2 linked regions of the Thioclava sp. GXIMD2076 genome follow. The protein of the gene in region 1 interacts with the protein of each later gene in a pairwise test. Links are inferred from orthologs where the notes say so. Each region holds a gene or a part of one and is shown on either strand. Other genes may lie near its edges.

Region 1 (4,069 bases):
AGGTCGGCGCATTTTGCGTCGTTGCCATATATGTCGATCCTGCATCGGCTAAGATGCCGATGATCTGTTCGTCCATGCATCTCATTGGATTCATTGTCCGTCCTTAAGTTGGGCCGGACTCTGATCGTTCATGGAGGAAAAATCTCGTGGCAGGTCACGATGAAGGCGCATTTCTGCTGAACTGGCAGCTTCAAGATGGTAGGTGGCTCGGTATCGCTTCTCTCCACAGCGATGGCTTCGCCGCCTGCGCTGGCCGTTTGAACAAGCGGCGAAGCCATTGGCAACTTCTTGGACGAATGGTGGAAAGTGGCGCGCCTGAGACAAAACCGCTCGCCCTGAGCCTGTGTATATCTAATCGCCGTCTTATCTACGCCATACTTCGCCGTAGGTCCGGAAATCATTCTCGTGGACGGACAATCTCTGGTCCTGCAAGATGCAAGCTCATAGACAGGGCATGCAGGGAGAGGGGCTCGCGCATCATACTGCGCAAACCCCTATTGGCTTAGAAATCGAGGTTCTCGACGTTTAGCGCGTTCTGCTGGATGAAGTCGCGGCGGGGTTCCACCACATCGCCCATCAGCTTGGTGAAGATGTCGTCGGCCTCGGCCACGTCATCCACTTTCACTTGCAGCAATGTACGGGCAGACGGATCGAGCGTTGTTTCCCAAAGCTGCTCGGGGTTCATCTCGCCCAAGCCCTTATAGCGTTGCAGTGCCAGACCTTTTTCGCCTTCCTGCAGGATCGCGTTCAGCAGTTCCAGTGGGCCGTGGATCAGCTGGTGGCGGTCCTTGCGATGCAGACGCGCGGGTTTGCCGTAGATATCCTGTAGTGCCTTGGTATGCGTGCCCAGACGGCGGCTTTCGCCCGCGCGCATGACCTGACCATCCAGCGTCCGTACTTCCTCGACCCCGCGCAGGATACGGGTCAGGCGCAGGCCGTGATCCTGCGTCTGGCGACCCTGCCAGCCACGCTCGTATTCGAGTGCGACAAGATCCAGGCGGGCGGCCACGGCATCGGCGGTGCCTTGCGCATCATTGTCCAGAACGCCCGGAACCATCGCGCCCGCGATGGCGGCCTGCTCCAGAATATGGCGCGGATAATGGGTCGGGAAGGTACCTAGGATCCGCTTGATGACGCGGGCCTCCTCGACCACGCGCTGCAGGTCGTTGCCGACGATCTCCTCGCCCGTGCCGAGTTTCAGGACAGCGCCCTCAACCCCTTGGGCGATCAGGTAATCTTCCAGGGCATTCTGGTCCTTGAGGTAAACCTCGGACTTGCCGCGCGAGACCTTATAGAGCGGCGGCTGCGCGATATAGAGATAGCCACGTTCGATCAGCTCCGGCATCTGGCGGAAGAAGAATGTCAGCAGAAGGGTGCGGATATGGGCGCCGTCCACGTCCGCATCGGTCATGATGATGATCTTGTGGTAGCGTAGCTTGTCGATATTGAACTCGTCGCGACCGATACCGGTGCCGAGCGCGGTGATCAGCGTGCCGATCTGGTCGGAGGACAGCATCCGGTCGAACCGCGCGCGCTCGACATTGAGGATCTTGCCGCGCAGCGGCAGGACGGCCTGATTTTGTCGTGCGCGCCCCTGTTTGGCCGAGCCACCTGCCGAATCCCCCTCGACGAGGAAGACTTCGGAGAAGGCCGGATCCTTTTCCTGACAATCCGCCAGCTTGCCCGGAAGCGAGGCCACATCCATCGCCGTTTTCCGACGGGTCAGCTCGCGGGCCTTGCGCGCGGCCTCGCGGGCCAGCGCCGCCTCGACAATCTTGCCGACGATCTGACGGGCTTCGGCGGGATGCTCCTCGAACCATTCGCCAAGCTTCTCGTTCACGAGGTTTTCCACCGCGGGGCGCACCTCGGAGGAGACCAGCTTGTCTTTGGTCTGGCTGGAGAATTTCGGGTCCGGCACTTTGACCGACAGCACGCAGGTCAGGCCTTCGCGGGCATCGTCGCCGGTAAAGTTGACCTTTTCTTTCTTCGCGATCCCCGAGGATTGCGCGTAATTGTTGATCGTGCGGGTCAGCGCGCCACGGAAGCCCGCCATATGGGTGCCGCCATCGCGCTGGGGGATGTTGTTGGTGAAGGGCAGCACGGTCTCGTGATAGCTGTCATTCCACCACAGTGCCACCTCGACGCCGATCCCGTTGACCTCGCCCAGCATATAGACGGGGCTCTCCATCACGGGCGTCTTGGAACGGTCGAGATATTTGACGAATTCGCGCACGCCACCATCGTAATGCAGCTCGGTCTTCAGCGGCTCCGCGGGGCGTTCATCCTCGATGATGATACGCACGCCCGAGTTCAGGAAGGCCAGCTCGCGCAGGCGCTTTTCCAGCGTCTCGAAACTGTAGTTGAGATTCGAGAAGGTGCCCTCGGGGTCGGTTTCCTTGTTGGACGCAAGGAAGCGGACCTCGGTGCCACGTCCACCGACCTCGTCGCCCACGACATGCACATGCTCGACGCATTCGCCCTTCTCGAAGCGGGCTTTGTAGATCTTGTCGTTGCGCCAGACGGTCAGCTCGAGCCAGTCCGAGAGCGCGTTCACCACTGAAACGCCCACACCGTGCAGACCGCCCGAGACCTTGTAGGCATTGCCATCGGTATCGGTATTGTTGAACTTCCCGCCCGCATGCAGCTGGGTCATGATGACCTCTGCCGCCGAGACGCCTTCCTCGGCATGCATATCGACCGGAATTCCGCGCCCGTTATCGCGCACCGATACCGAGCTATCGGCGTGAATTTTTACATGGACATAGTCGGCATAATTGGCCAGCGCCTCGTCGATGCCGTTATCGACGACCTCATAGACCATGTGATGCAGGCCCGACCCGTCATCCGTATCCCCGATATACATGCCGGGGCGTTTCCGTACAGCTTCCAACCCCTTCAAAACCTTGATGGAATCGGCACCATATTCGGATTTCTTGACGTGTTCTTCGGTCATGCCTGCTCGTCCTTTTTTACGTCCCCGATTTATAGGGGTTTTGGGCCGCCATGTCACGCCTTAGCCACAGAATTCGGGGCTTTCTTGGCGATACGGGCGGCCTGTCAAATAAGGGCGATCAATACCGCTACGGCAAGCATGAGGCTGCCTGCGATGCGGTTCATGCGGGTCATGGCCGCGGGGCTGGAAATCAGTCTGCGAACGCGGCCGACAAAGGCGGCAAGGATCAGGTTTCCGATCATCGGGCAGAGCGCCGAGAGCAGGGCAATCACCGCGATATCGGCCGGGGTGATCGTGTCGAGCGCGAAGAAGCCCGGCACGACGCCCATATAGAACAGGATCGCCTTGGGGTTACCGAGGATTGCCACGACCCCCACAACAAACCCCGCCCAGCGTCCGGGCCGGGTCAGTTTGCTGTTTTGCGAGATCCCCGCCTTGGCATGGCGGATCAGCATCGCGCCCATAAAGGCGAACATCGCCGCAGCCACCCAGCGCAGGACCGTCAGGAAGCCCGCGACATGCTCTACAACCCAGCTCATGCCGACAAGAGCCAGCACGGACCAGAACGCATCGCCAAGCGCCACGCCCACGGCCAGCGGCCACGCTGCGGCAAAGCCGCCGGAGACGGTGCGTGCGAGCATCGCGAGCCAGACCGGTCCGGGGGTCAGGAAGATCACGAGAAGCGCGCCCGAATAGAACAGGGCCTGATGCAGCGTAATCGTCATGGCAGGGCTACTCGGTCGGGGGCAGCGTCAGGCTGCCATCTGCGGCCAGCGGCAAGAACGGATTCATTGCGACCTCCCAGACATGGCCGTCGGGATCGGACCAATAGCCGGAATATCCGCCCCAGAAGACCTTTTCGGGACGTTTGAGCGGCGTGGCACCTGCCGCGAGGGCTGCGGCAAAGGCTGCGTCCACCTCTGGCTCGGTGTCGAAATTCTGCGCCAGTGTCATGGCGCCCGTGCCAAGGGTCGCGCCCGCACGGCCTTGATCCTTGGCCAGATCATCGCGCCCGAAAAGCGCCAGACCCTGTCCGTGCATCTGGTAGAAAGCCACGCCGTCCTGCTGCGCCGCAGGCTCCCAGCCCAGCTGCGCGTAGAAGGCGCAGGAGGCGGC
Region 2 (5,495 bases), 1.9 Mb from region 1 along the record:
ACGTGATCCTCTCGCTCGTTCTGTGCCTCTTCTGGATTCGCGGTGCACTGGGCGCGAAACGCTGAACCCCACACCGCTTTACCTGACCCGACGGCCCGCACAGGCCGTCGGGTTTTTCTTTGCCCACTCATCGGGGTTTGGAAGTTGCATACCAGCCCTCGGGCGCGCTATAAGAAGGTCCAACAAGATCTAGAAGAATTGAGGCGCGCGTGAACGATACTCCCGATACGCCGGACACCGAGGAAAACGGGGCGGGGCGCCCCTCCTCCGAACAGTTTCCCATAGTCTCCATCGCGTCCGAGATGAAGACGGCCTATCTCGATTACGCGATGAGCGTAATTGTCTCGCGCGCGATCCCCGATCTGCGTGACGGCCTCAAGCCCGTGCACCGCCGCATCCTCTATGCGATGCATGAGACGGGCAATACGCATGACAAGCCCTATCGCAAATCGGCGCGTCCGGTGGGCGACGTGATGGGGAAATACCACCCCCATGGCGATGCCGCGATCTATGATGCGTTGGTCCGCATGGCCCAGCCCTTCTCGATGTCGCTGCCGCTTCTGGATGGTCAGGGCAATTTCGGCTCGATGGATGGCGATAGTGCCGCCGCCATGCGCTACACGGAAGTCCGCATGCAGAAGGCCGCGGCCTTCCTGCTGGCCGATATCGAGAAAGACACCGTCGATTTTCAGGACAACTACGATGGCAAGGACCGCGAGCCGGTCGTCCTGCCTGCTCGGTTCCCGAATATGCTCGTCAATGGTGCGGGCGGTATCGCGGTGGGTATGGCCACCAATATCCCGCCGCATAACCTGGGCGAAGTGGTCGATGCGACCCTTGCCCTGATCGACAATCCCGATATGTCGACCGAGGCGATCATGCAGATCGTCCCCGGCCCCGACTTCCCGACCGGCGGGTTGATCCTTGGCCGTGGCGGTGCGCGCAAGGCTTACCTTGAGGGCCGCGGCTCGGTGGTGATCCGCGCCAAGACCCGCATCGAGGAGGTTCGCAAGGACCGTTTCGCCATCGTGGTCGACGAGATCCCCTATCAGGTCAACAAGGCCTCGATGATCGAGAAGATCGCCGAGCTGGTGCGCGACAAGCGCCTCGAAGGCATCTCCAACATTGCCGATGAATCCGACCGTGTCGGTGTGCGCGTGGTGATCGAGCTGAAGCGCGATGCGACGCCGGATGTGGTGCTCAACCAGCTCTACCGCCTGACGCCTTTGCAAACCTCGTTCGGCTGCAACATGCTGGCGCTCAATGGCGGCCGCCCCGAGCAGCTCACCCTGCGCGATTTCCTGTCGCATTTCATCACCTTCCGCGAGGAAGTGGTCGCGCGTCGCACCGCGTTCGAGCTGCGCAAGGCGCGCGAGCGCAGCCATGTGCTCTGCGGTCTCGCCGTGGCGGTTTCGAATGTGGACGAGGTCGTGGCCACGATCCGCTCCTCGGCCGATGCGGCCGAGGCCCGCGAGCGGCTGATGACGCGGCGCTGGCCCGCACATGATATCGTCGAATATCTGAAACTGATCGATGACCCGCTGCATCCGGTCAATGATGACGGCACCTACAACCTCTCCGAGGTGCAGGCCCGCGCGATCCTCGATCTGCGCCTGCAGCGCCTGACCCAGATCGGGGTCAAGGAAGTCACCGACGAGCTGGCGGAACTGGCCGAGAAGATCAAGGACTACCTTGCCATCCTCGCCTCGCGCGAGCGGATCATGGCGATCATCTCGGACGAGCTGCGCGAAGTACGCGAGCTGTTCGCCGTCCCGCGCCGCACCGAGATTGCCGATTTCATCGGCGATATCGACGACGAGGATCTGATCGAGCGCGAGGATATGGTCGTGACTGTGACGCAGTCGGGCTATATCAAGCGCACGCCGCTGGCCGATTTCCGTTCGCAGAAACGCGGTGGCAAGGGGCTGTCGGGCGGCGGTCTGAAGGATGATGATGCGGTGACCACGATGTTTGTGGCCAATACCCATACGCAGCTTCTGTTCTTCACGACCGAAGGCATGGTCTACAAGATGAAGACTTGGCAGCTGCCGGCCGGTTCGCGTGCCTCCAAGGGCAAGGCGATCGTCAATATTCTGCCGATCCCTGCGGGCGTCTCCATAGCCGCCATCACACCGGTGGACCGCGACGAGGCCGAGTGGGACGATCTGCAGATGGTCTTTGCCACCTCGGCAGGCACCGTCCGCCGCAACCGCCTTTCGGATTTCACCAATGTCATGCGTAACGGCAAGATCGCGATGAAATTCGAGGAGGAGAATGCGGGCATGCGTCTGATCAATGCGCGCATCTGTTCCGAGGATGACGATGTGATGCTGGTCACGGCCAAGGGCCGCGCGATCCGCTTCCCCGTGCCGGAAGTGCGGGTGTTCAATTCGCGTAATTCGGTCGGCGTGCGCGGCGTGAAGCTGCTGGGCGAGGACGAGGTCGTCTCGATGTCCGTCATCCGCCACTTCGATGCCACCTCGGAAGAACGCACCGCTTATCTCAAGCAGCGCCGTCTGATGGCCGGTATCACCGAAGAGGACGAGACCGACGAGGAGGACGACGCGGTCGAGGGCGGCCAGCTCTCGCCCGAGCGCTATGCCGAAATGTCGGCGGCCGAGGACCTGATCCTGACGATTACCGCCAAGGGCCTTGGCAAGACCTCCTCGAGCCATGACTACCCCGTGCGCGGGCGTGGGGGCATGGGCGTCACCGCCTTCGAGAAGAAGATGCGCGGCGGCGATCTCGTGGCATCCTTCCCTGTCGAAATGGGAGACCAGATCATGCTGGCCACCTCGACCGGCCAGTCGATCCGCTGTCCGGTGGACGGGATCTCCTTCCGCTCGCGTGGCGCAGGCGGTGTGCGGGTCTTCAACACGGCTGTCGGCGAGACGGTGGTCTCGGTCGCCCGTATCGCCGATCAGGGTGATGAGGATGGCGAGGAGCTGCCAATCACGGAAACGTCACAGACTGACGATACGCCACCCGCTGACGGCGCTTCCGAAGACGAGTAAAACCAAGGGCAGGCACAGCGATGTGACCTGCCCTTTCCTTTACGGCTTACCAGAATCTGTGGCGCAAGATCACAGACCAACGAGCAGAGTAGACATATGAAAAAGACAGCCATCCTCGCCCTGCTGGCAGGGTTCGCGCCCATGGCCTCCCATGCGGCCGATATCGTCGGCGCCAATGTCGGCGCTTCACATTTCAATTATCTCGACGCGGATTCGCGCGACCAGTCGCGCACCAACATCGGTGGGCAGATGGAAGTCGGCTTCACGCCGCAATTCTCGCTTCAGGGCGATATGGCGCTCAATCGCTACTGGGATGACAGCTGGGATGGCCATACCACCGCGCTCCATGCCATCTACAATATGAATGGCATGATGAAATTCGGTGCGCGTGCCGGTTTCGAGCGGATCGACGGCGATGATTACACCACGCTAGGCGTCGAGTATAAGGGCGATTATGGCATGTTCTCGGTGGAGAGCGCCTATAATCACGTCAAGAGCGATGATGCCGATATGCAGGGCAACCTCTATAACGTCTCCGCAACCATGCCGCTGAATTCGCAGGTCAAGGTTGGCGGCCGCCTTGATTATTACGACACCGATGATGTCACGGGCCGCCGCTATGCGGCCACCGGTGAATATGATCTGGGCAATGGCTATGCGATGACGGGCGAGCTGGGCTTCAACGATGCCAATCATGATGATGCGGAAAGCTATGTAGGCATCGGCCTGCGTGCGGATCTGGGTCAGGGTGGTGTGAGCTTCAGCGATCACAGCCTGTCGGATCTGATCGTCGGCCACTGAACCGGGCGATCTGCGCAAGATCAGGGGCGGCCCTCTTGGGGGTCGCCTTTTCATATGCAGAAACTGGTGATCCCTGTTTCCGCTCTGGCCTATTACAGTCTGCAACCAGAGCGGGTGGAAGGATCCCGTCCCCAGCCTCGAAAGGTTTGTGTCAAAACCGATAGAAAGGTTCTTTTTGAGGGGCTTTTTTTTAATCGAATATCAAAATGTTCCTGCTCTTTTCGAGGCGTGACCGGGAGGGCGGAGATGAATCTCTATCATTGTATGATCGAATTGAATTCGGGCAGTAAGGCGCTGGCTTTTGCTGCGGCAGCCGATGGCTGGTATGGGGCTTTGCAGGAGCGCGGACTGATCCGCTCGTGGCGGCTGATGCGGCGCAAGCTGGGGCTCGGGGCCGATGGTCAGGCCGATTTCCTGCTGGAGATTGAGGTGACGGATATGGCCATGCTCGAGGAGGCGTTCCGCGCCGTGGGGCATGGCGACGATGCGCTGGCTCATAAATATGACCTGATGCATGGTATGATCGCCACAAGCAGCGTGGGGCTCTACCGCGAGTTCCCCGACCCGGAGCGCCGCGAGCGCATCGCGCTGATCTGAGGGTCCCGCGCGGCAAAGCGGCATCGAGCCCCTTCACCGCGCGCGGGATCGGGCCTGTGGCCCGCCCCGAGGGGGCCTTGTGTCTCCTCAACGCTCCAGTTGGCTTGGCCACGAGAATGTCTCTTTTCAAATTACCGGCTTTGGCCTAGACCCGCGCCATGACAGATACACTCCATATCCTTGGCGGCGGCATGGCCGGTTCCGAAGCCGCGTGGCAGGCCGCATCCGCAGGCGTGCGTGTCGTGTTGCACGAGATGCGCCCCACCGTTGAAACCTTTGCCCACCGCACCGGTGATTTCGCCGAGATGGTGTGCTCGAATTCCTTCCGCTCGGATGATGACGAGCAGAACGCCGTGGGGCTCCTGCATTGGGAAATGCGGGCCGCGAACGGTCTGATCATGTCGATGGCCGATCGTCACAGCCTGCCCGCAGGGGGCGCGCTGGCCGTGGACCGCGATGCGTTCTCGGCAGGTGTGACCCGTGCGATCAAGGATCACCCGCTGATCGAGACGCGCTATGGCGAGATTACCGAACTGCCCAAGGACGGGCATTGGATCGTGGCCACCGGCCCGCTGACCTCGGGCGCGCTGGCAGAGAGCATCCGCCTCGAGACCGGTGCCGATGCGCTGGCCTTCTTTGATGCCATCGCCCCGATCATCTATTTCGACACGATCGATATGGATATCGCATGGCTGCAATCGCGCTATGACAAGGGCGAGACCGAGGAAGAGCGCACCGCCTATATCAACTGCCCGATGACCAAGCCCGAATATGAGGCCTTCATCGACGCGCTTCTGGCCGCCGACAAAACCGAGTTCCATGATGGCGAGACGGCGAAATATTTCGATGGCTGCCTGCCGATCGAGGTGATGGCCGAGCGTGGACGCGAGACGCTGCGTCATGGCCCGATGAAGCCCATCGGCCTGACCAACAGCCACAAGCCCGAGGAAAAAGCCTATGCCGTGGTGCAACTACGCCGCGATAACGCACTGGGCACGCTCTATAATATCGTAGGCTTCCAGACCAAGATGAAATATGGCGCGCAGACGGAAGTGCTGCGGATGATCCCGGGCCTGCAGAATG

What was found.
Region 2: the proteins of gyrB (region 1) and gyrA interact in binary tests that used the Escherichia coli proteins (3 or more experiments, as listed by UniProt). The link is inferred for Thioclava sp. GXIMD2076 from one-to-one orthologs.

The regions. Positions count from the first base shown.
Region 1 is NZ_CP149932.1:677,553-681,621, reverse strand. Bases 229-3,337 are described here. They hold gyrB (DNA topoisomerase (ATP-hydrolyzing) subunit B), read right to left. Parts: upstream 2,954-3,337; coding sequence 503-2,953; downstream 229-502. Other genes in these bases: WDB91_RS03340 (LysE family translocator), read right to left, coding at 3,058-3,337; WDB91_RS03350 (hypothetical protein), read right to left, coding at 229-278. Also shown: more of WDB91_RS03350, read right to left, coding at 129-228; more of WDB91_RS03340, read right to left, coding at 3,338-3,678; WDB91_RS03335 (VOC family protein), read right to left, coding at 3,686-4,069. UniProt on the Escherichia coli protein: DNA gyrase negatively supercoils closed circular double-stranded DNA in an ATP-dependent manner to maintain chromosomes in an underwound state.
Region 2 is NZ_CP149932.1:2,571,644-2,577,138, forward strand. What follows is about bases 1-3,214. They hold gyrA (DNA gyrase subunit A), read left to right. Parts: upstream 1-302; coding sequence 303-3,014; downstream 3,015-3,214. Other genes in these bases: WDB91_RS12790 (disulfide bond formation protein B), read left to right, coding at 1-65; WDB91_RS12800 (porin), read left to right, coding at 3,111-3,214. Also shown: more of WDB91_RS12800, read left to right, coding at 3,215-3,815; WDB91_RS12805 (DUF6614 family protein), read left to right, coding at 4,062-4,412; methylenetetrahydrofolate--tRNA-(uracil(54)-C(5))-methyltransferase (FADH(2)-oxidizing) TrmFO, read left to right, coding at 4,571-5,495. UniProt on the Escherichia coli protein: A type II topoisomerase that negatively supercoils closed circular double-stranded (ds) DNA in an ATP-dependent manner to maintain chromosomes in an underwound state.